Regions from separate parts of the Gibbsiella quercinecans genome, predicted to be linked through region 1. Evidence: predicted binding sites of a transcription regulator. Region 1 holds the regulator's gene; each other region holds the start of a gene.
What was found. The regulator PurR, encoded in region 1, represses purine synthesis genes. The targets are predictions, from matches to a motif close to CANGCAAACGTTTGCNTG.

Region 1 (7,191 bases):
AGTGATTATTAATAATGTTAATTATGAAAAAGCGTCGGCGCTAGCGCCGGTGGCACGCTCGCCTGGCTGCGGCTTATCGCGCTGGATAAAATAACCGAGCATCGCCAGCAACACGGTTGAAGCCATCACCGTCACGGTGGCAATCAGTGGGTTTGCAATAAAGGCTGAAACCAGCATGCTGGCAATGAAGCACAGCCCCAACTGCAGTGTGTTTTGCAACGCAGCCGCTTTACCGGTGCCGGTTGGGAAAGGCATCAGCGCGTTGGCAACCACGATCGGGTAAGTGGCCCCGTTCACCAGTGCCATCAGGCAGAAGGGCACCAGCAGGCTGGTCAACGTAGGCTGCGTGAGGGTTGCCACCAGATACAACGCGATCATACTCACGCCATAGGCTATCAGCAGCCATGGCAACAGCGCATTGCCGTTCAGGCGTTTGAGCGCGCTGCGGCAACCATATCCCCCCACTAAGAAAGCCAGAGTCTGGGGCATATAGCTTAAGCCAATGTCGCTTGGCGTATAGCCCATAGCGCTGAGAATAAACGGCGAACCGGTCAACCAGGCAAAGAAGCCGGCGGAGCAGGCGGCAAACACCATCACATTGCCGCTGAAAATGGGCGAACGCAGCAGTTGCAGAAAGCCGACTGGCGCCACGTTATCGCCGCTGGCTTGCGGTAAGCGGCGTTTATCCTTCAGCGCCAGGGTCGGCGCCAGTAATGCGACGGTAATGGCCAGTAAAACAGCGAAGATCGCCCGCCAGCCGATGTGGCTTAGCAGCCAGGCGCCCAGCAACGGTGCCAGGGCCGGCGATAATGCCACCAACGGCATAATGGTGGCGAAAATTTGGTTGGCCCGGCTACCCTGGTAGCGATCCACCACCAGCGCCTGCCAGCTCACCGCGGCTGAACACACGCCGATAGCCTGAATAAAGCGCAGACACCACAGTTGCAGCGCCGTTTGTACCCACAGCATGCCCAGGCAACCCAGGCCAAATAGCGTCAGGCCGATCAACAACACCGGTTTGCGCCCCAGTTTGTCGGACAGCGGCCCCCACAGCAGTTGAGCGAAGGCAAAACCGGCTAAAAAAATACTTAGGCTGGCGCTGATCGCACCAGCGGAAATTTGCAGTTCTTGTTGCATGACGCCAAAGGCCGGCAGATACATATCCGTCGCCTGGTAGCCCAGCATGCTTAGGCCGGAAAGGTAAAAAAGTAGTCCAAAATTACGCATTTAATGCTCTCGTTAGTTCTTTATGCTAGAGGTTTTGCAGCGGCGCCAGTCTAACCGGCTGGATCTTCGCTTGTGAAACGCTAATATTTGCAAGGTGCTATGAAAAAATTTGAAGGCAAAATATGTGGTCTGAATACTCACTTGAGGTGGTGGATGCCGTTGCGCGTACCGGCAGCTTTAGCGCCGCGGCGCAGGAGCTGCACCGGGTGCCTTCTGCGGTCAGCTATACGGTGCGCCAACTGGAGCAGTGGCTGGCGGTGCCGCTGTTTGAACGGCGCCACCGTGACGTTGAATTGACCCCGGCCGGGGCGCTATTTGTGCAGGAAGCACGCGTGGTTATAAAAAATATGCTCGATACGCGCCGCCGCTGCCAGCAGGTGGCCAACGGTTGGCGCGGGCAGTTGAAAATCGCGCTGGATATCATCGTTAAACCCCAGCGCAGCCGCCAATTGATCCTGGATTTTTATCGTCACTTTCCGGATGTGGAGCTGATGCTGTATCCCGAAGTGTTCAACGGCGTGTGGGACGCGCTGGCCGACGGGCGGGTGGATATGGCGATTGGCGCCACCCGTGCCGTACCGGTGGGCGGTGGTTTTAGTTTCCGCGATATGGGGTTTATGAACTGGCAGTGCGTGGTCAGCCCCGATCACCCATTGGCGCAATACGCTGGGCCGCTGCAGGACGATCAACTGCGCCAATTCCCGGCGCTGATGCTGGAGGATACCTCGCGCAACCTGCCCAAACGCGTGACCTGGGCGTTGAATAATCAGCGGCGGCTGGTGGTGCCGGATTGGGTATCGGCGATCGATTGCCTGCGCAGTGGATTATGCATGGGTATGGTGCCGGCCCACCGCGGGCGGCCATTGATCGCCAGCGGCGAACTGCACGAACTGCAACTGGAAGAGGCCTATCCGCCCAGTGCTTGCTGCCTGACCTGGCAGCAGCAGGCATTGGCGCCGGCGATGGCCTGGCTATTGGAGTATCTTGGCGATAGCGAAACGCTGAATCAAGAGTGGCTTAGCGAGCATACGCCGGGGGATGCATGCCCCGGCGTGTATGATTAACGGCGGTAGTCGATAAACGGGCCGTCGGCCACGGAGCGGCGTTCAACCAGCTTAGGGTGCACTTCAATCACTTGCGATGTTTCACGCTTGCTGATAATGCGGTCAAGCAACATGGCGAACGCCATCTCGCCCAGGCGCTCTTTCGGCTGGTGAATGGTCGTCAACGCCGGGCTAAAGTAGCGCGCATTGCGCACGTTGTCATAGCCAATGACGGAAATGTCTTGCGGCACCCGCAGGCCAAGTTCGTCCGCGGCGCAGATCGCCCCCATCGCCATAATGTCGCCCCCGCAAAACACGGCGGTCGGGCGGTGTTTTTGCGACAGTATCTGGTGCATGGCCTGGTAGCCGGATTCCGGCTCGAAATCCCCTTGCACAATCCACTCTTCGCGCACCTCTATATTGGCTTCCTGCAGCGCTTTCAGGAAGCCCTGGTGGCGGCCACCGCCGGTGTTGCGCGAAAGCTGGCCGGGGATAATGCCAATGTCGCGGTGCCCACGTTCGATCAGGTAACGGCCGGCCAGATAGCCGCCTTCAAAGGCGTTGTCCAGGATGGTGTCGGTGAAGTCGCCGCGCGCCGAGCCCCAGTCCATCACCACCATGGGAATATTACGGTAGTCTTCCAGCATGCCCAGCAGCTGCTCCGGGTATTCCGAGCACATCACTAGCAGGCCATCGACGCGTTTTTGCGCCAGCATCGCCAGGTAAGCGCGCTGTTTGTCCAGGTTATTATGGGAGTTGCACAAAATCAGCGTGTAGCCTTTGCTGTAACAGCTGTTTTCGACGGCTTCGATCACTTCGGCAAAGTAGGGGGCTTCGCTGGAGGTCGCCAGCAGGCCGATGGACTTGGTGTGGTTGACCTTCAGGCTGCGGGCCACGGCGCTTGGGGAATAATGCAGTTCCTTGATGGCTGCCCATACGGCCGCTTTGGTTTCTTCGGCGACGAAACGGGTTTTATTGATGACGTGGGAAACGGTGGTGGTGGAAACGCCCGCGCGTTTGGCCACATCTTTTATCGTTGCCATGTAAAGAATGACTCCTGGATTCGCATGTTACAGCATGTAAGCGCATTGTTAATCGTTTGCGTGCATATAACTCTCCTCAAAAAAGCGAAAACTGAGTTTTTAATGTGGAAGTCGTCAGCGCTTGGTGAGTGAGGGCTCTTTTGCCGGTGCACAGCAGTGAACTGCGAATTTTGGCCTATCTTGAGAAAAAGTGAAAGGGCTAATCAACATTAATCATGTTCCGCCGCCAGGCCAGGCGGGTTATTGCCGGCCCGGCAATAACGGCGCGTGCCGCCGACGGCACCCGCTGCGTCGCGGCGTTGTCATAGCACAAGATTTTATCTGTAAACTGTGGGAGAATCATTGACGTATTAATATAATGGCTTTTATGCTCGAACCAGCCAATCTGATAAGGAGTTTGTTGATGGATACCGATCTGAAGTTATCGCTGTTTACGACGGTGTGTGCGCTGGCGATGATTATTATCTTTAGCTTTACCGCTGTGATGCACTGATCCCCTGACATAAAAAAGGCGCAGCCTGGCTGCGCCTTTTGCTTGTCTATGGAAAACCCCCAGCTAGGCTGGGGGTTCCGGAAAGCTTTCAGCTTTAAGCCAGTTATTAAAACCCCTTTTGATTTGTTAAAACATCTTGCGGTCTGGCAACTGCAAAAGTTCAACAAGAAATCAAAAGGGGGTCCCAATGGGGGACGAAAAGAGCTTAGCGCACACCCGATGGAACTGTAAATATCACATAGTTTTTGCGCCAAAATACCGAAGACAAGCGTTCTACGGAGAGAAACGTCTGGCGATAGGCAGTATCTTAAGAAAGCTATGTGAGTGGAAAAATGTACGGATCCTGAAAGCTGAATGCTGCGCAGATCATATCCATATGCTTGTGGAAATCCCGCCCAAAATGAGCGTATCTGGCTTTATGGGATATCTGAAAGGGAAAAGCAGTCTGATGCTTTATGAGCAGTTTGGAGATCTGAAATTCAAATACAGAAACAGGGAGTTCTGGTGCCGGGGGTACTACGTAGATACGGTGGGGAAGAACACCGCGAAGATACAGGAATACATAAAGCACCAACTTGAAGAGGATAAAATGGGCGAGCAGTTATCGATCCCTTACCCGGGCAGCCCGTTTACGGGCCGTAAGTAACGGAGTCTGATGCAAATGTCAGATCGTATGCGCCTGTTAGGGCGCGGCTGGTAACAGAGCCTTATAGGCGCATCAGAAAAACCTCCGGCTATGCCGGAGGATATTTATTTTCCTGCCATTTTACGCCAGGTTTTCTGCCACAAATGCCCAGTTGACCAGCGCCCAGAAGTTTTCCAGGTAGTTGGGGCGTGCATTGCGGTAATCGATATAGTAGGCGTGTTCCCACACATCCACGGTCAGCAGCGGTTTGTCGTCACCGGTCAGCGGGGTTGCCGCGTTGGAGGTGTTGACGATAGCCAGGCTACCATCTGCTTTTTTCACCAGCCAGGTCCAGCCGGAACCGAAGTTGCCGATGGCAGACTTGGTGAATGCCTCTTTGAACTGGGCGAAAGAGCCGAAGGATTGGTTGATGGCATCAGCCACCGCGCCGCTAGGTTCACCGCCGCCTTGTGGCGACAGGCAGTGCCAATAGAAGGTGTGGTTCCATACCTGTGCGGCGTTGTTGAACACGCCGCCGCTGGCGGTTTTGATGATATCAACCAGGGATTTCCCTTCAAACTCGCTGCCTTTCACCAAATTGTTCAGGTTAACCACGTAGGTGTTATGGTGCTTGCCATAGTGGTATTCCAGCGTTTCGGCGGAAATGTGCGGCTCGAGGGCGTTTTTTGCATACGGTAATGCAGGTAATTCAAACGACATTGCTTTCTCCTTTTTATTTACAACGACTGCTTCGGCGGTGGCCGTAGTACTGGGTGCCGCCGCCGTAAAAGAGAGTTGTTATATTTTTTGTGTGGATATTAATCTTAACAACTTTGCCGGTGAAAAAAAGGTTTAAAGTGTGCTAACTGTCTGATTGATTAAAGCATCGGCAGGATCGGGATAACAATACGGCAGGCTTAAGGCGCCGGCCGTAGGAGGGGATTAGCGGATGGTGCTTGGCGTAACGACGCGGCGTGCGCCGATATAATGGTTTTGCCAGTAGTCATTATCCAACTGGCTGATGCGGATCTCTTCGCCGGTACGTGGCGACTGAATAAATTTGCCATTGCCCAAATAAACACCAACGTGATCGGCTGCGCCGCGGTTATTGATGCGGAAGAACACTAAATCGCCGCGTTCCAGCTCGCTGCGACTGATCGGCGCGGCATCGCGCAGGTGATACATTTCATTGGCGGTGCGCGGCATTTTTATCTTCACCACGTCTTTATAGGCGTAATAAATCAGGCCGCTGCAGTCAAAGCCGGTCATTGGCGATGCGCCCCCCCAGCGGTAGGGTTTCCCCATTTGATCCAACAGTTTTGCCATCGCGGTTTGTTTGGCATGCTGATAACGTTTTTTGTGGGCGGGGCTAAGTTTGAGCGGTTTTTCAGCGCCAAGCAGTTTGGCAGTTGCGATGCCGGCTTCGCGGTGCCGGCCGTAGCCTTTCTTGTAGCCCTTTTTCGGCGGCGTGACTTTTATTTTTGTTACGCGTTGCGTTTTGCTAACGCTTTTACGCAGGCGGGCGGTCTTTTTTTCGCTGTGCTGGGTTAATTCATGCTTTACTGTTTTTTGTGGGGCGGCCACTTTGGCTTTTTTACCGGCTTTGTCCTGCTTCTTTTTCTTGCGATCGTCAGCCCGGGCATCATTAACGTGGCTTTTTCGCTGCTCGGCAGAAACGCGAGCCTGTGGCGCAGCATGCGCCAGGTTGAAGAAGAGCATAGTAAAGAGCATCACAAAGAGCGTAAACAGTGAACGCATTTTGATATTACCAACCTTGGTCCCGAAGCTTGCCACAAAAGGATTACAGTATTCCCGATAATCGTCATATAAAACAGAGCAGAACCTAAAAATAATAATGCATATTGTGAGAAAAAGTTAATAGCCTTTAATACCCTTCATACTTCGCGCTGCAGGTGCGTTGATTTTGTACGTCAGGCCGCGCCCCTATGCGGCTGCGCGCAGTTGGCGCTTTTTCCGGCAACGCAAATTATTTGCTAAGGTAAGGCTAAAATGTGTCATTGGTATGTATAAAAAAACAACGTCAGGCCGCAGTAAAAATATAGTAGTGAAACGGGCTGATTAAAAATGTTATTCTGCGCGCATATTTCTACCGGAATGGCGTGACCTGTGCAGCACGAGCGGCGTCTGGATAATACCCTTGTTAAAGATGGTGTTTTCTTGCCCCGGTTCCAGCCGCTACAATAGTGAATGTGATGTAAGTTGTAGCCATTACGTGGCTTGAGGAAGCAATAAATGACGACGATTGAAAAAATTCAACAGCAGATTGCCGGCAATCCCATTCTGTTGTACATGAAAGGCTCGCCGAAACTGCCAAGCTGCGGTTTTTCCGCGCAGGCCGTCCAGGCGCTGTCTGCCTGTGGTGAACGTTTCGCCTATGTGGATATCCTGCAAAACCCGGATATCCGCGCTGAATTGCCGAAATATGCCAACTGGCCGACTTTCCCCCAGCTCTGGGTTGACGGCGAATTGGTTGGCGGCTGTGACATCATCATCGAAATGTACCAGCGCGGCGAGTTGCAGCAACTGATCAAAGAAACCGCAGAGAAGTACAAAGAACAGGAAAACCAGCAGCCTTAATGGCGTTGGCAGTAAAAAACAGGGCGGCCAATTGGCCGCCCTGTTTGTTTTAACGCGTTAGCAATCTTCGGCAACGGCCAGCGGCCAGCCGCCAAGGCGCTTCCAGCGGTTAACCAATTCGCAAAACAGTAGGGCGGTTTGCTCTGTGTCGTACAGCGCAGA
Region 2 (7,191 bases), 1.3 Mb from region 1:
GGCCAAACAGCATGCGCCGGCCTATATCAACCTGGTGGGCAAACTGTTCACCCAGTGCGCAGACTTCCGCCGCACCGGCTCCGCCGCGCTGGATCTGGCCTATGTTGCCGCTGGCCGCGTTGACGGTTTCTTTGAAATTGGCCTGAAGCCATGGGATTTTGCCGCCGGTGAACTGCTGGTGCGTGAATCCGGTGGCGTGGTGACCGACTTTGTCGGCGGCCATAACCATTTCAGCTCTGGCAATGTGGTGGCAGGCAACCCGCGCGTAGTGAAAGGGCTGCTGTCGACCATGCGTGAAGAATTAAGCGAAGCGCTAAAACGCTAATCCGCCCGTTGCAGCACCTAATCTATGCCAGTCCGCTCACGCCGACTGGCATTTTTTATGGTGCGTACTGCACTGGCGCTCAGCGGGAAAACGGCCGGATGCCGCCGCCAAGCTCCGGCTGGGCGCTCAGGTAAAGCAGCACCCCGGCGAACAGCAGGATCAGCCCGCCGGCCAACGCCAACGCCCCCCAGGCGACCGAGCGCCAGGCGGCCGGCGCTCGTGTGCGGCTAATGCGCTCCGCCATCTGGCGGCTGTAATGCACCAGCAGCGCCAGCAGAGAAATGGTTAACGACGTGCCCAACGCCATTGCCAACGCGGAAATTACCCCCCAGACATACACGCCGAGCACTTTGGCAAACAGCAGCACCAAAATCGCGCCGGAACAGGGCCGCAACCCCATGGCCAACACGATGGCGGCCTGGGTGCGCCAGTCGCCGCCCGCCTGCAGTTCGGCATCATTGGGCAAATGGCGGTGGCCGCAGCCGCAGTTGGCGCTGTGCACATGGCCCGCCGGCAGCGGCTGCAAGCGGTTGATCCGCAGCCCCGGTGCCGGCTTTAGCGCCTTAATGGTGTGGTAAAGTTGCTTCAACGCCCGCCAGCTCAGCATCACGCCCAACACAATCACCAGCAAGAAACTGCCCTTCTCCATCCAGAAGCTGCTCTGGTGCAGTTGGCGGGAAGAAAGCTGTAATACCACCAGCACCAGCGTGACCAGCGCGATAGCCACCAGCCCCTGAACCAGTGAAGAAACAAAAGTCAGTTTCAGGCTGCTTTTCAACCGTGCTGGATGCGTCGCCAGGTAGGTGGCGATCACCACTTTACCGTGCCCCGGCCCCAGCGCATGCAGCACGCCATAGCCCAGGCTGAACAAGAGCAGCGTTATCCCGGCCTGCCGTGGCGCGGCTTTAACCTGTTGCATCAGCCCGGCCATCTCCTGGTGCAGGCTTTTCTGCCATATCACGCTTTGCATCACGATCTGCGGCCAGAAATGCCACGCAATCTGCGCGCCAGCGGCCAACACCAGCAGGAATAGCGCCAACGGCCACAGGCTGAAAGCCCAATGGCGTTGGCTGGCAGGCGGCTGGCTAAGGTTTATTGACATTGCAGCGTTATCCGTTGTGCAAACTGCTGCCCCAGCGCCATATCTTCGCCGGGGGAATCGTTTTTATCCAAAGACAGCGCATACGCCTGCAGTGAGGCATCCGGCTTTGGCGTCTTCAGCGTAAACTTGCACTGCTGAGCGATTTCTGGCGGCAGATGAATGGCTTTCTCATCTTTGTAGCTCATATCGACAAAGTAGGTGGGATCGTAGGTGGAGATTTCAAACGGCTTGCCGGCCAGCGGCTGCGGCGTGGCCAACGGCAGGATAAACTCCAACACCGCCTGGTTGCCCTGGCGCGAAAGATGGTATTCCGGCGGCAGGTTCAGGTATTTCACCGGTTTGCCGTCGCGGTAGATGTCGGTAAAGTAACGCTGGCCGAGCACATTGGCCATCACCTCTGCCGCCAGCTTTTTCCAAATTTCGGAATCGCTTTTGGCATTCTGTGCATCATAGAGCAGATCGGCAGACGTAATCTCATCCATCACCCACACCATTTTCAGCCCCTGGAGCTTGCCGTCTTTCACCACCAAGGTGGTGTTGATATCGATAAAACTGTGCGGATGGGCGGCAACGCCACCGCAAAACAGCATGAATAATCCGGCCAGTAAACCACGTATCTTCATGATCAAAGCATATTCGCTCTTGGTGTAAAACAACATAAACAGAGGCTAAACGGCGGTTAAACGCCGCGGGCATCGTAAGCGCGATACCCCCGACTTAACGCACCACCGCTGGGCGAATGAACAACGCAGGCAGCGCCAGCGCCGCCATCACCCAGAATAATCCACCGCCCCAGTGTTCAAACAGGAAGCCGGCAAGCACCGTCATCACCGCAATGCCACCGCCCATCGCCAATCCTGAATACACTGCCTGCAGGCGAATCACCTCAATGCCTTTATAGGCGGTGATAAAGCGCATCGCCGCCAGGTGGCAGACGGTAAACGTCCCACAGTGCAGCACCTGGATTAGCAACAGCAAGTTCAGGTCGGTTGAGGATGCCATCAGGCTCCAGCGCACCATACCGCAGCAGGCGGAAAGCAACAGCAGGTGGCTGGCGCTCCAGCGGCGGAACAGCACATTGCTGCTGGCAAAAATGACGATTTCCGCCACCACCCCCAGTGACCAGAGGTAGCCGATGGTTGCGGCAGAATAGCCGGCATCCTGCCAGTAAATCGAGGCAAAGCTGTAATAGCCGGCGTGCGCGCCCTGCAATAGGGTAACGCAAAGTAAGAAGCGCCAGACCGGCCCCTGCGTTAGCAGCGCACGCCAGCTGCGCGTGGATCCCGCCGGGCCGCGCGCCTCCCCTTTCGGCATGACGCTAGGTTTGAGCAACATGCCGAGCAGCATGGCGCACAGGCTAGCGATCAGGCTAAACAGAATGGCGTTATGCCCCCACACCGAAACCAGCTTGCCGGTCAGCGCCGAGCCAATCACAAACGCCAGCGATCCCCACAGCCGCACCCGGCCGTAATCCATAGCGATCTGCTTTTGCCAGGTGGCAGACAGAGCATCGGTGAGCGGCACCAGCGGCGAGAAAAACAGGTTAAACCCGGCAATCACCAGCATCAGCCAGGCCCAGCCTTCACCAAAACAGAACCCCACCGCAAAGGCCAGCGCCAACAAGGCCAGCAGGCGCAATGCGCTAACCAGATGCGCGGGCTCTTTTACCCGCGGCGCAATCAGCAGGCTGCCCAGAAAACGCGCCACCAGGCCGGCGCCCAGCAGAATACCGATGGTGTCCGGCGCCAGGCCTTCGCCTTTGAGCCACACGCCCCAGAAAGGCAAGAAAATGCCATAGGAAAAAAAGTAGGTGAAATAACTGAGCGCGAGCCAACGCGTTGATTGCAGGACCATGAACCCTCCGGTGTAAGGGCAATACTTTGACAGAGGCCCCCCCTGCCCGCAAGGCTCACGTTGCCAGCCGGGCGGCGGCCCAGGCATAAAAAAACGGAGAATAGCCAAAAGGCATTCTCCGTTCGTTTACCGCCGTCTTTGCGCAGCGTCAGCAGACGCTGCGATGCCCATGTTTAGGCATAAACCGGCAGGCGCGCACAGATTTCCAGCACTTTCTTCTTGGTACGTTCGATCGTGGCTTCATCATTGATGTTGTCCAGCACGTCGCAGATCCAACCGGCCAGTTCACGCACGTCCGCTTCTTTAAAGCCGCGGCGCGTTACGGAAGGCGTACCGATACGCACGCCGGAGGTGACGAACGGGCTTTTCGGATCGTTTGGCACACTGTTTTTGTTCACCGTGATGTTAGCGCGGCCCAGTGCGGCATCGGCTTCTTTACCGGTCAGGTTTTTATCAACCAGATCCAGCAGGAACAGGTGGTTATGCGTCCCGCCGGAAACGACGTTGTAACCACGTTCCAGGAACACTTCAACCATCGCCTTGGCGTTTTTGGCAACCTGTTGCTGGTAAACTTTAAACTCTGGCTCCATGGCTTCTTTCAGCGCCACCGCTTTACCGGCGATCACGTGCATCAGCGGGCCGCCCTGGCCGCCAGGGAACACGGCGGAGTTCAGTTTTTTGTACAGATCTTCATCGCCACCCTTCGCCAGGATCAGGCCACCGCGTGGGCCAGCCAGGGTTTTGTGGGTGGTGGTGGTCACGATGTGGGCATGGGGAACCGGGTTAGGGTAAACGTCTGCTGCCACCAGGCCGGCCACGTGGGCCATGTCCACAAACAGGTAAGCGCCGATGCTGTCAGCGATTTCACGCATTTTTGCCCAGTCAACCACGCCGGAATAGGCAGAGAAACCACCCACGATCATTTTTGGTTTATGGGTTTTCGCCAGTTCAGCCAGCTCGTTATAGTCAATCTGGCCTTTATCGTCGATGCCGTAAGAAATCACGTTGTACAGTTTACCGGACAGGTTGACCGGGGAACCGTGAGTCAGATGGCCGCCGTGCGCCAGGCTCATGCCCAGGATGGTGTCGCCCGGCTGCAGCAGCGCGGTATAGACGGCAAAGTTAGCCTGGGAGCCGGAGTGCGGCTGAACGTTGGCATAATCTGCGCCGAACAGCGCTTTTGCGCGATCGATCGCTAGTTGTTCAACGATATCAACGTATTCGCAACCGCCATAGTAACGCTTGCCTGGATAGCCTTCCGCGTATTTGTTGGTCAACTGGGAACCCTGTGCCTGCATAACGCGCGGACTGGTGTAGTTTTCAGAAGCAATCAGCTCAATGTGCTCTTCCTGACGCACCACTTCCTGCTCCATTGCTCGCCACAGTTCGGCATCGTAATCGGCAATGTTCATTTCACGCTTTAACATCCGGCATCTCCTGACTTCAATCAGCTAACTAAAAAAATCACCAAAAATATACCCATAAACTCTGCGTTGTTGCCTGCCGGCACGCGCATCAATCCTCAGGCGCCGGTTTCACCCAGGTGACTGAGGATGAAGGCGCGGGGCCAACACCGCTGCAACAAGAAAGAGGAAGGGTATACCTACCCAGGTTGGGTTCTGGCTAACAGTGTAAACTGTTTTCCCCCGTTGAAGATAGGCCTTGACAGAGGTTTTTACGCAAACGATTGGCTTTAGGCCCGGCAAGGATTTCACCCGCCAAATTGGCCATCCAGGCAACGGACTTTTCCTCATATCGTGAATGCGTGTTTTTCATGTTCTGCATGCCCTGGCGCCGCCATAACGATTCTGGGGGTATTTACAAACGTAGTCGCACCCAATAAGATGCATTTAAAATGCAACATTTAACTCACCCCAGGAACTCTACCCAATACATTCGAGCCGCAAAACAACCTGCCAACGCGTTTTAAACTGCGTTTGCGTTAACGCTGGCCCCTTAGGACGGGTAACAGAGCCAACGTAGCTGCGGCCAGAAAGAATGAAAGGTATATCCCTTAAGGAGCGTCACCATGCTAGATAGCCAAACCATCGCCACCGTTCAATCCACTATTCCCCTGCTGGCTGCAACCGGGCCGAAGCTAACCGCTCATTTCTACGATCGTATGTTCAGCCATAACCCCGAGTTGAAAGACATTTTCAACATGAGCAACCAGCGCAACGGCGATCAGCGCCAGGCGTTGTTCGATGCCATCTGCGCCTATGCCAGCAACCTGGAAAACCTGGCGGCGTTGCTGCCGGCGGTGGAGCGCATCGCCCAGAAGCACGCCAGCTTCAATATTCAGCCGGAGCAATATCAGATTGTCGGCCAACACCTGCTGGCGACGCTGGATGAAATGTTCAGCCCCGGCGACCAGGTATTGGATGCCTGGGGTAAAGCATATGGCGTGCTGGCCAACGTTTTTATCCAGCGCGAAGAACAAATCTATGATGAAAGCGCCGGGGCCAACGGCGGCTGGCGCGGCCTGCGGCCGTTCCGTATTGTCAGCAAGCAGATGCAGAGCGAAGCGATCTGCAGCCTGACGCTGGCGCCGGTTGACGGCCGCCGCGTGGCAGACTACCAACCGGGGCAATATCTGGCGGTTTACCTGCGCCACCCTAGCCTGCCGCAACAGGAGATCCGCCAGTATTCACTGACCACCGCCCCTAACGGCGAGTATTATCGCATCGCGGTAAAGCGCGAAGATCACGGCGCTGTCTCTGGTTTTCTGCACCAGCATAGCCAACCAGGCGATGTGATCGAACTGGCCGCGCCGCACGGTGATTTTTTCCTTGATGAGCAGCCCGGCACACCGATTGCGCTGATTTCGGCCGGCGTTGGCCAAACCCCGATGCTCAGCATGCTCCATACATTGCATAACCAACGGCACACGGCGCCGGTGTATTGGCTACATGCGGCAGAAAATGGCGCGGTGCACGCCTTTGCCGATGAAGTGGCGGCGATTGCCGGCCAGATGCCAAACCTGAGCCGCCACGTTTGGTACCGTGAACCGGGGGCGAACGATGTCGCTGGCCAAGATTACCAACACCGCGGGTTGATGGCGTTCGATCAATTAGGCAGCGCGCTGGCCGATCCGCAGATGCAATTCTACTTCTGCGGGCCAGTGGCATTTATGCAGTTTATCGCGCAACAATTGCTGGAGCAGGGAGTGGCGGCGGAACGCCTTCATTACGAATGCTTTGGCCCGCATAAGATCCTGTAATTCCCACGAGCCGCTTCCCTATGGTGGAAGTGGCTCGTGTTTACAGGCGCTTACTGCCCGGCCAGTTTGCGCGTCTCCTTCACCTGCCCGGCGGTGACCGGCGCCGCCTGGTTGCCCCAACTGCCGCGCAGATAGTTCATCAAATCAGCCACCTGACGATCGTCCAGCGCCCAGGCATAACCGGGCATGCTGAGCGCCGCCCCATGTTCGGTAATGGGCGTCTGCGCCCCTTCCAACACCACGCGCAGGGCCGTCAGTGGGTTACTTGCCGTTACGCTGGGGTTACCCGCCAGGGCGGGAATGGCGTTGTCGCTGCCCTCGCCCTGATTGCCGTGGCAGGTAGAACAGTACATGGCGTAGGTCTGTTTGCCGGATGAGCCGTCTGCGGCGCCCGCCGATTGAACCGCCGGCACCGCCGATGCCAGGCTATGCAAATACAGCCCGATACTCTGCAGATCCGCATCGTTCAGGTACTGGGTACTGTGCGTGACCACCTCGGCCATTGGGCCGGCTACCGCCGCATGCCGGCTGCGGCCGGTTTTCAACAATGCCGCCACGGCGCCCGGCTCCAGGCCACGCAGCCCGGTTGCATACCAGCCATCCAGCTCCGCCCCGCTCAAATACAGCGGCGAGGCGTTATCCAGCGCCTTTTCCTGCATCGCCAAACCGCGCGGCGTATGGCAACTGCCG
Region 3 (7,191 bases), 180 kb from region 1:
AACATCGCCTTTCCCGGTGATGGCGTCCTGGCTCACCCAAGCGACCGGTGTAGCCGTGCCCAGCAGGCGTTTATCGCTTTCCCAACGCGTGATACGGTTTTGCAAGAAATCACGTTTCACCTGGGCGCTGGCATCGGTGGCCTTTAAACCGACGCATTGCCCGATCTTGGCCGTGCGCTGTTCCTGCTCTTGCGCCTGCGCCGTAGCAACCACACCCACCATGGCAAGCAGTGCCGCAGCCAACCCTAACCCTGTTTTATTCATATGCCCTCCGGTTACCCTTAACGCTATCCGGAGGCGCAGACCGATTATGGCAGGTTTGGCATAGGATCAACGTTTGATAAAGGCAATGACAAACAGTTCATCCACTCCCGGATAGATCTCCTTGATAACCTGCTTCAGCGTATTGAGCGGCATGTTCTCCTGTTCAGCGTGCTGCGCGGACAGCGCTTCCAGGCGCACCGGCGTAACGGACAGCACTTCTATCAGGCAAAAAAACACACCGTCTTCGTAGCGGCTGACACGCAAAACCTCACCGGGTTGAAAGTGAGATTCACTGGCGTCCCGAAGGGTGATCGTCTTGCGGCCAGCCAGAATATCCGCTTCAAAACGGCCGAAGAAGGTTATTTCACGCATCATTCTAGACCCTTTTTCATTACATTACCGCAACATTAATAACTACGCCGCCTGTTTTTCCGCCGCAGCATTAGCCTGCAGCGTTTCAGCCGCTTTTACCGCAGCGGCTTTGCCGGTTTTTTTAGCTGCGGCCTGTGCCGGCGCACCGCGCAGGATTTGAGCCATCGCCTCTTTGCGCTCTGCCAGGAAGAAGCTCAGCGCCTCGCGCTGCTCGTCATCCAGCGCCACCGGCGCCTGTTGCAACAGCTCACCAAGGTTATCGGCCAGATCCAGCATTTTGTCGTAGGCGTCCGCCTCTTTCTTGCTTGCGAAAGTCATCTTTTCTTCACCCTTCCTGACCACCACATATTTAACTTCGACTGCCATATGCGTACTCCCAAAATAATTATACTGTATTTATATACAGTATAATTGGAGTCACGTCAGGATACAAGCGGCTACCGATGGCATAGGCTATTTTAGCAACCGAACCTTGCAGCTTTTGCCTTTGATTTTTCCCTGTTTAAGCTGCTGTACCGCGCGGCGGGCGCTGGCCTGGCGAATAGCCACATAGGCATGCACCGGGAACATATCAATTTTGCCGACATCGGCGGCGGTCAGCCCCGCTTCGCCGGTGAGGGCGCCAAGAATATCCCCCGGGCGAATTTTTGCCTTGCGTCCGCCGTCAATACACAGCGTCACCATTTCCGCTTCCAGCGGGGTTTCCGACGCGCCGTGCAGTTCAGCCGCCGGCGCCCAATCCAAGGTTATCTGCAGGTAATCTTCCAGGGCATGCGCCCGCGGCATTTCCTGCGGCGTGCACAGGGTGATCGCTGCCCCACTCATGCCGGCGCGGCCGGTACGGCCGACACGATGCACGTGCACCTGCGGATCGAATGCCAGCTCGTAGTTCACCACCAGCTCCAGCTCTTTGATATCCAGCCCGCGTGCCGCAACGTCGGTCGCCACCAATACGCGGCAACTGTGGTTGGCAAAACGCACCAGCACCTGATCGCGATCGCGCTGTTCCAGATCGCCATGCAGCGCCAGCGCGCTGATACCATGGGCTTCCAGCGCTTCGAACACGCTTTGGCAATCGCGCTTGGTATTGCAGAACACCACGCAGGAAGAAGGCTGATAATGGCGGATGGCGGCAACCAACAGCGCCGGGCGCTGTTCGCGGCGGGTTTCATAAAAACGTTGCGCAATGGCCGGGGCTTGCTGCGCGTTTTCCACTTCAACCACCAGCGGGTTGCGCTGCACGCGCGCGCTGATTTGCTCAATCTCCGCCGGATAGGTGGCTGAAAACAGCAGCGTCTGGCGTTGCGCGGGGGTATAGCCGATCACATCATCGATTGCTTCGCTAAAGCCCATATCCAGCATCCGATCGGCTTCGTCCAGCACCAGCAGCTTCAGCGCATCCAATAGCAGCGTCTTTTTGCGCAAATGCTCCTGCACCCGCCCTGGCGTGCCAACCACGATATGCGGCGCATGCACCAACGAATCCAACTGCGGGCCCATCGGTTGACCACCGCACAGCGTCAGAATTTTAACGTTCTGGGTGAAACGCGCCAGGCGGCGCAGTTCCTTGCTGACCTGATCGGCCAGCTCACGCGTTGGGCACAAGACTAGCGCCTGGGTCGCCACCTGGGCAACGTTAATGCCATCCAACAGGCCGATGCCAAACGCCGCCGTTTTGCCGCTGCCGGTTTGCGCTTTGGCACGGACATCCTGCCCTTGCAAAATGGCAGGCAGCGCGGCGGCCTGCACCGGGGTCATGGCGGCATACCCCAGTTCAGCAAGGTTGGCCAGCTGTGCGGCTGGCAATGGCAGGGAAGAAAAGGAAACAGTGCTCACGGCGATAACTCTTTATGCAGATGAAAAGGCGGCGCAACACGGTGGCGGGCGCCGATATGGGGCAGATGATAGCAGAGATGGCGGGTGATTCCGGATTTCACCCGTAAAAAAACCCGCCTGAGCGGGTTTTTGGCAGCGGCGCGTTGCTTAGATAGCAACGACGTTGGCTGCAGCCGGGCCACGTGGGCTGTCTTGGATGGTGAATTCAACCTGCTGGCCTTCTGCCAGAGTTTTGAAACCATCGCTAGCGATAGCGGAAAAATGAACGAAAACGTCCTTGGAACCATCGGCTGGAGTGATAAAGCCGAAGCCTTTGCTTTCGTTGAACCATTTTACGTGACCAGTGATCTTAGTCATTTGACTTTCCTTTACTTGATAAACCTGCCTTAACGGCACTAACAGCGTGAAACCCCTGAATCAGCGGGGCTTCTTTCGCCGCTGATTATTAACGCATAATCATCCTGACAGGGCAAATTTTTTCGTTTGTTATGAAAACAGCGGCTTCACTCAGAAGACGCGGGTTCGATTGCTGCCAGCGCAATCGTTTTCGTATATACTGCGCGCTTGTTTTCAGACCGTTTAATTTTCAAATCAGGTACGAAGCTATGCTAACTCTTGGAACCGCCCTGTGCCCTTCCGCCACCCGCGTCATGCTGCTTGGCGCCGGCGAACTGGGCAAAGAAGTCGCCATTGAATGCCAGCGTCTGGGGCTGGAAGTGATTGCCGTCGATCGCTATGCCAATGCGCCCGCCATGCACGTGGCGCACCGTAGCCATGTGATTAATATGCTTGATGGCGCCGCGTTAAAAACGCTGATCGAACAGGAACGCCCAGATTATATCGTGCCGGAAATTGAAGCCATTGCCACCAGCACGCTGGTTGAGCTGGAACAACAGGGCCAGCGCGTGGTGCCGTGCGCAGAAGCCACGCGCCTGACCATGAACCGTGAAGGGATTCGCCGGCTGGCTGCGGAAACCCTCGGTCTGCCCACCTCAAGTTACCGTTTCGCCGATAGCGAAGAAGCCTTCCGGCAGCGGGTCAGCGAGATCGGCTACCCGTGCATTATCAAACCGGTCATGAGCTCTTCCGGCAAGGGCCAGAGCCTGATCCGTGATGAATCGCAACTCACAGCAGCCTGGAACTACGCTCAGCAAGGCGGGCGCGCCGGCGGTGGCCGGGTGATTATCGAAGGGCTGGTAAAATTTGATTTCGAGATTACGTTGTTGACCGTCAGCGCCGTCGACGGTATCCACTTCTGTGCGCCGATCGGCCACCGCCAGGAAGACGGCGATTACCGTGAATCCTGGCAGCCACAGCAGATGTCTGCCCTGGCCCTGAGCCGCGCGCAGGAGATCGCGGCAAACGTGGTTAAGGCGCTGGGGGGCTTTGGCCTGTTCGGCGTAGAGCTGTTTGTCTGCGGCGACGAGGTGATTTTCAGCGAAGTTTCACCGCGCCCGCACGACACCGGCATGGTCACGCTAATTTCCCAGGATCTGTCCGAGTTCGCGCTGCACGTGCGGGCGTTTTTAGGCTTGCCGATTAGCGCCATTCGCCAGTTCGGCCCTTCGGCTTCCGCGGTCATCCTGCCGGAGCTGACCAGCAGCGATCTGCGCTTTAGCGGCCTGGAGCAGGCTTTGACCGGCTTTAATCAAATCCGCCTGTTTGGCAAACCGGAGATCGGCGGCAAACGCCGGCTCGGCGTTGCGCTGGCAACCGCAGAAGATACGGAACAAGCGGTAGCATTAGCGAAACAGGCCGCCGCGGCCGTGGTGGTCCAGGGCTAACGCCCCTGCTAAAGCCATGCGCTGCGTGGCTTTAGCCCTACTCTATCTATTACGAGCAACGTGGCTTAATAGGCGCGTTCAGGATCGTCATCCTCGTTGTCGTCCTCTGCGTCTGAAGACGCCGCGTTTTCTTCATTATTCATCTCGTCTTCATCATCAAACATGACCGCCACGCGGGCGCCCTGATGATGTTCTCGGATTTCCTGTGCAACGCGCGCAATGGCTTCGCCACTGCTCATGCCCTCTTGCATCAACTGGTGGATACGTTCCGCAGCTTCCTGTTGTTCCTGATGAGTCAGAGCCGGCATACCCGATATCATACGTTTCTCCCCGCTAAAGTGGAGGGTGAGTATACGCCCTAAGCCCAAGAACCCCAATACCTGTTATTCCCATCAGCCCGCGCCCTCGGCGGCGGCAATACATGCACGGGCCGGGCGAGTGTGGCAAAATGGCGCACCCGATGTCTTAGCCCCGTTAGCCAGGTTTAGTTAACCCAATGAGTGGAAACGCCCCGAGCCTTAAATCACTGCCTTATACCCCTGAAGCCCTGTTGGACATCTTTGCGCCGCTGGCGCAGCGGCCCTGGGCCATGCTGCTGCATTCGGGCTTTGCCGAACATGCCCATAGCCGTTTTGACATTCTGGTGGCCGAACCGCGCATCACCCTGGTTACCCGCGGCGAAACCACCACGATCCAGCAGGGCGAACAGCGGCAGCGTTCGGCAGCGGATCCCTTCACCCTGCTGCACGAACAGTTGGCCGGGCTCAATTTGCACCCGCAGCCCGACAACAGCCTGCCGTTTCAGGGCGGAGCGCTAGGGCTGTTTGGCTATGATCTCGGGCGCCGGGTGGAAACCCTGCCGCAGTTGGCGCAGGCGGATCTGGCGTTGCCGGATATGGCGGTGGGCATTTATGACTGGGCGCTGGTTGCCGATCATCAGCAGAAAACGCTGGTGCTGCTGAGCTACGGGGACGTCGAACAACGCTGGCAATGGCTACAGCAACAGCGGGCGCAGCCACAGCCGCCGTTCGCCCTCACCAGCCCGTGGCGCGCCAACATGTCGCGGGCACAGTATGGCGCCAGGTTCCGCCGCGTGCAGGAATACCTGCGCAGCGGCGACTGTTACCAAATTAATTTGGCGCAGCGTTTCACTGCCGACTACCGCGGCGATGAGTGGCAGGCATTCCGCCAGCTCAATACGCGTAACCGCGCGCCGTTTTCCGCCTTTCTGCGTTTGCCGCACAATGCGGTATTGAGCGTGTCGCCGGAGCGCTTTCTGTGGCTGGAAAACCAGCGCATTCAGACCCGGCCGATCAAAGGCACGCTACCGCGGCTGGACGATGCCGCAGAGGATGCACGCCAGGCCCAACGCCTAGCAAACGCCGAGAAGGATCGGGCCGAGAACCTGATGATTGTCGATCTGCTGCGCAACGATATTGGCCGCGTCGCCCAGCCCGGCAGCGTGCGGGTGCCGGAGCTGTTCGTGGTGGAGCCGTTCCCGGCCGTCCATCACCTGGTTAGCACCATCACCGCGATTTTGCCGGCCGATACGTCGCCGACGGCACTGCTGCGCGCCTGTTTCCCAGGCGGCTCGATTACCGGCGCGCCGAAGGTGCGCGCGATGGAAATTATCGAAGAGCTGGAGCCACAGCGGCGCAATGCGTATTGCGGCAGTATCGGCTATATCAGCGCCTGCGGCACCATGGACACCAGCATCACTATCCGTACACTGATCGCTGAAAATGGCCGTATTCACTGCTCCGCCGGCGGCGGCATTGTCGCCGACAGCCAGGAGCAGGCCGAATATCAGGAAACCCTGGATAAAGTCGGCCGTATTTTATCGCAACTGGGGGAGTTTACCGTTTCGTGAGTCAGCCCTGTTATCCCGCCGAATTGGTTGAGTTTATCCGCCGTTTCCAACTGCAGTTGCCGCAGTCCAGGCCCCTGTCCCGCCACTCGCGCCCGGCGGCGGTGTTGATCCCGATTATCTGCCGCCCAGAGCCGACCTTGCTGCTCACCCGCCGCGCCGATATCTTGCGCCACCATGCCGGCCAGGTGGCCTTCCCCGGCGGCAAGAGCGATGCAACGGACGGCTCCGCCATCGCCACCGCGCTGCGCGAGGCGCAGGAAGAGGTCGCGATTCCCCCGCAGGCCGTCACGGTGCTTGGCCAGATGGCGCCATTCGACAGCACCAGCGGCTACCGGGTTACTCCGGTGGTTGGGCTGGTGCCGCCGGATATCCACTTTCATGCCAATATCGGGGAAGTCGCCGAACTGTTTGAAATCCCACTGCAGGAGGCGTTGACGTTAACGCGCTATTATCCGCTGGATATCAAGCGCGGCGACCGCCGGCAGCGGGTTTATCTTTCCTGGTATCAACGCCAGTTTATTTGGGGATTAACCGCCGCGATCATTCGCCGGCTGGCGCAACAGGTTAGCCGCTAGCGCCTGGCCGTGGGCGGTTTCATCACCGCGCACCTCGTGGCGATGCACCTTTCCCCCAGGAAAGCGATCGCCATCACTTTTTTCCGCTCACTTTCCACTACCTTTCCCGCTAGATTCATTCTAAAATGCCGCGAAATAACCACTTTACATAAATAAATTTCACTCAAAAAACATATAGCAGAACAAAGCACTAGAAAGAAGTTCATAAAATAAACAAAAAAAGATAATGCGATCCGACACAATCTGGCGATAAAAAATGAGGCAAAGCAACCCTCTAAACCTCTCTCATCGCCGATGACGTCAGCTTATCTGGCAATACCAAGGATTATTTTATTTCATGCGAAAAAAGCAACACAAGCGGTATGGCCCTTATAGAATGTCGGAAATCCCTGTCGCCTATTTAACCCGCCAGCCCCTGGCAGCATGCCGTTTGAAGGAGTTCCCGCGTGATTAGCGTTTTCGACATGTTCAAAATCGGTATTGGGCCATC

Region 2: a site for PurR is predicted at 4,958-4,975, ahead of glyA (serine hydroxymethyltransferase). Genes of this name have one in related genera too.
Region 3: a site for PurR is predicted at 3,007-3,024, ahead of purT (formate-dependent phosphoribosylglycinamide formyltransferase). Genes of this name have one in related genera too.

Annotation. Positions count from the first base shown of each region.
Region 1 is NZ_CP014136.1:5,235,421-5,242,611, forward strand. Features, by position in the region: gene punC (purine nucleoside transporter PunC) at 22-1,227, opposite strand; gene punR (DNA-binding transcriptional activator PunR) at 1,350-2,291, shown strand; gene purR (HTH-type transcriptional repressor PurR) at 2,288-3,313, opposite strand; gene cydH (cytochrome bd-I oxidase subunit CydH) at 3,717-3,806, shown strand; gene tnpA (IS200/IS605 family transposase) at 3,994-4,452, shown strand; gene sodB (superoxide dismutase [Fe]) at 4,573-5,151, opposite strand; gene ACN28Q_RS23805 (C40 family peptidase) at 5,374-6,189, opposite strand; gene ACN28Q_RS23810 (Grx4 family monothiol glutaredoxin) at 6,685-7,029, shown strand; gene rnt (ribonuclease T) at 7,087-7,191, opposite strand, start outside.
Region 2 is NZ_CP014136.1:3,900,899-3,908,089, reverse strand. Features, by position in the region: gene suhB (inositol-1-monophosphatase) at 1-325, shown strand, start outside; gene ACN28Q_RS17985 (nickel/cobalt transporter) at 405-1,427, opposite strand; gene ACN28Q_RS17980 (DUF1007 family protein) at 1,418-2,086, opposite strand; gene ACN28Q_RS17975 (3-phenylpropionate MFS transporter) at 2,145-3,281, opposite strand; gene glyA (serine hydroxymethyltransferase) at 3,455-4,708, opposite strand; gene hmpA (NO-inducible flavohemoprotein) at 5,311-6,501, shown strand; gene ACN28Q_RS17960 (c-type cytochrome) at 6,552-7,191, opposite strand, start outside.
Region 3 is NZ_CP014136.1:5,055,155-5,062,345, reverse strand. Features, by position in the region: gene yebF (protein YebF) at 1-264, opposite strand, end outside; gene yqfB (N(4)-acetylcytidine aminohydrolase) at 331-639, opposite strand; gene ACN28Q_RS22990 (YebG family protein) at 679-1,002, opposite strand; gene dbpA (ATP-dependent RNA helicase DbpA) at 1,090-2,472, opposite strand; gene cspE (transcription antiterminator/RNA stability regulator CspE) at 2,620-2,829, opposite strand; gene purT (formate-dependent phosphoribosylglycinamide formyltransferase) at 3,078-4,256, shown strand; gene ACN28Q_RS22970 (YoaH family protein) at 4,322-4,576, opposite strand; gene pabB (aminodeoxychorismate synthase component 1) at 4,753-6,126, shown strand; gene ACN28Q_RS22960 (CoA pyrophosphatase) at 6,123-6,701, shown strand; gene sdaA (L-serine ammonia-lyase) at 7,148-7,191, shown strand, end outside.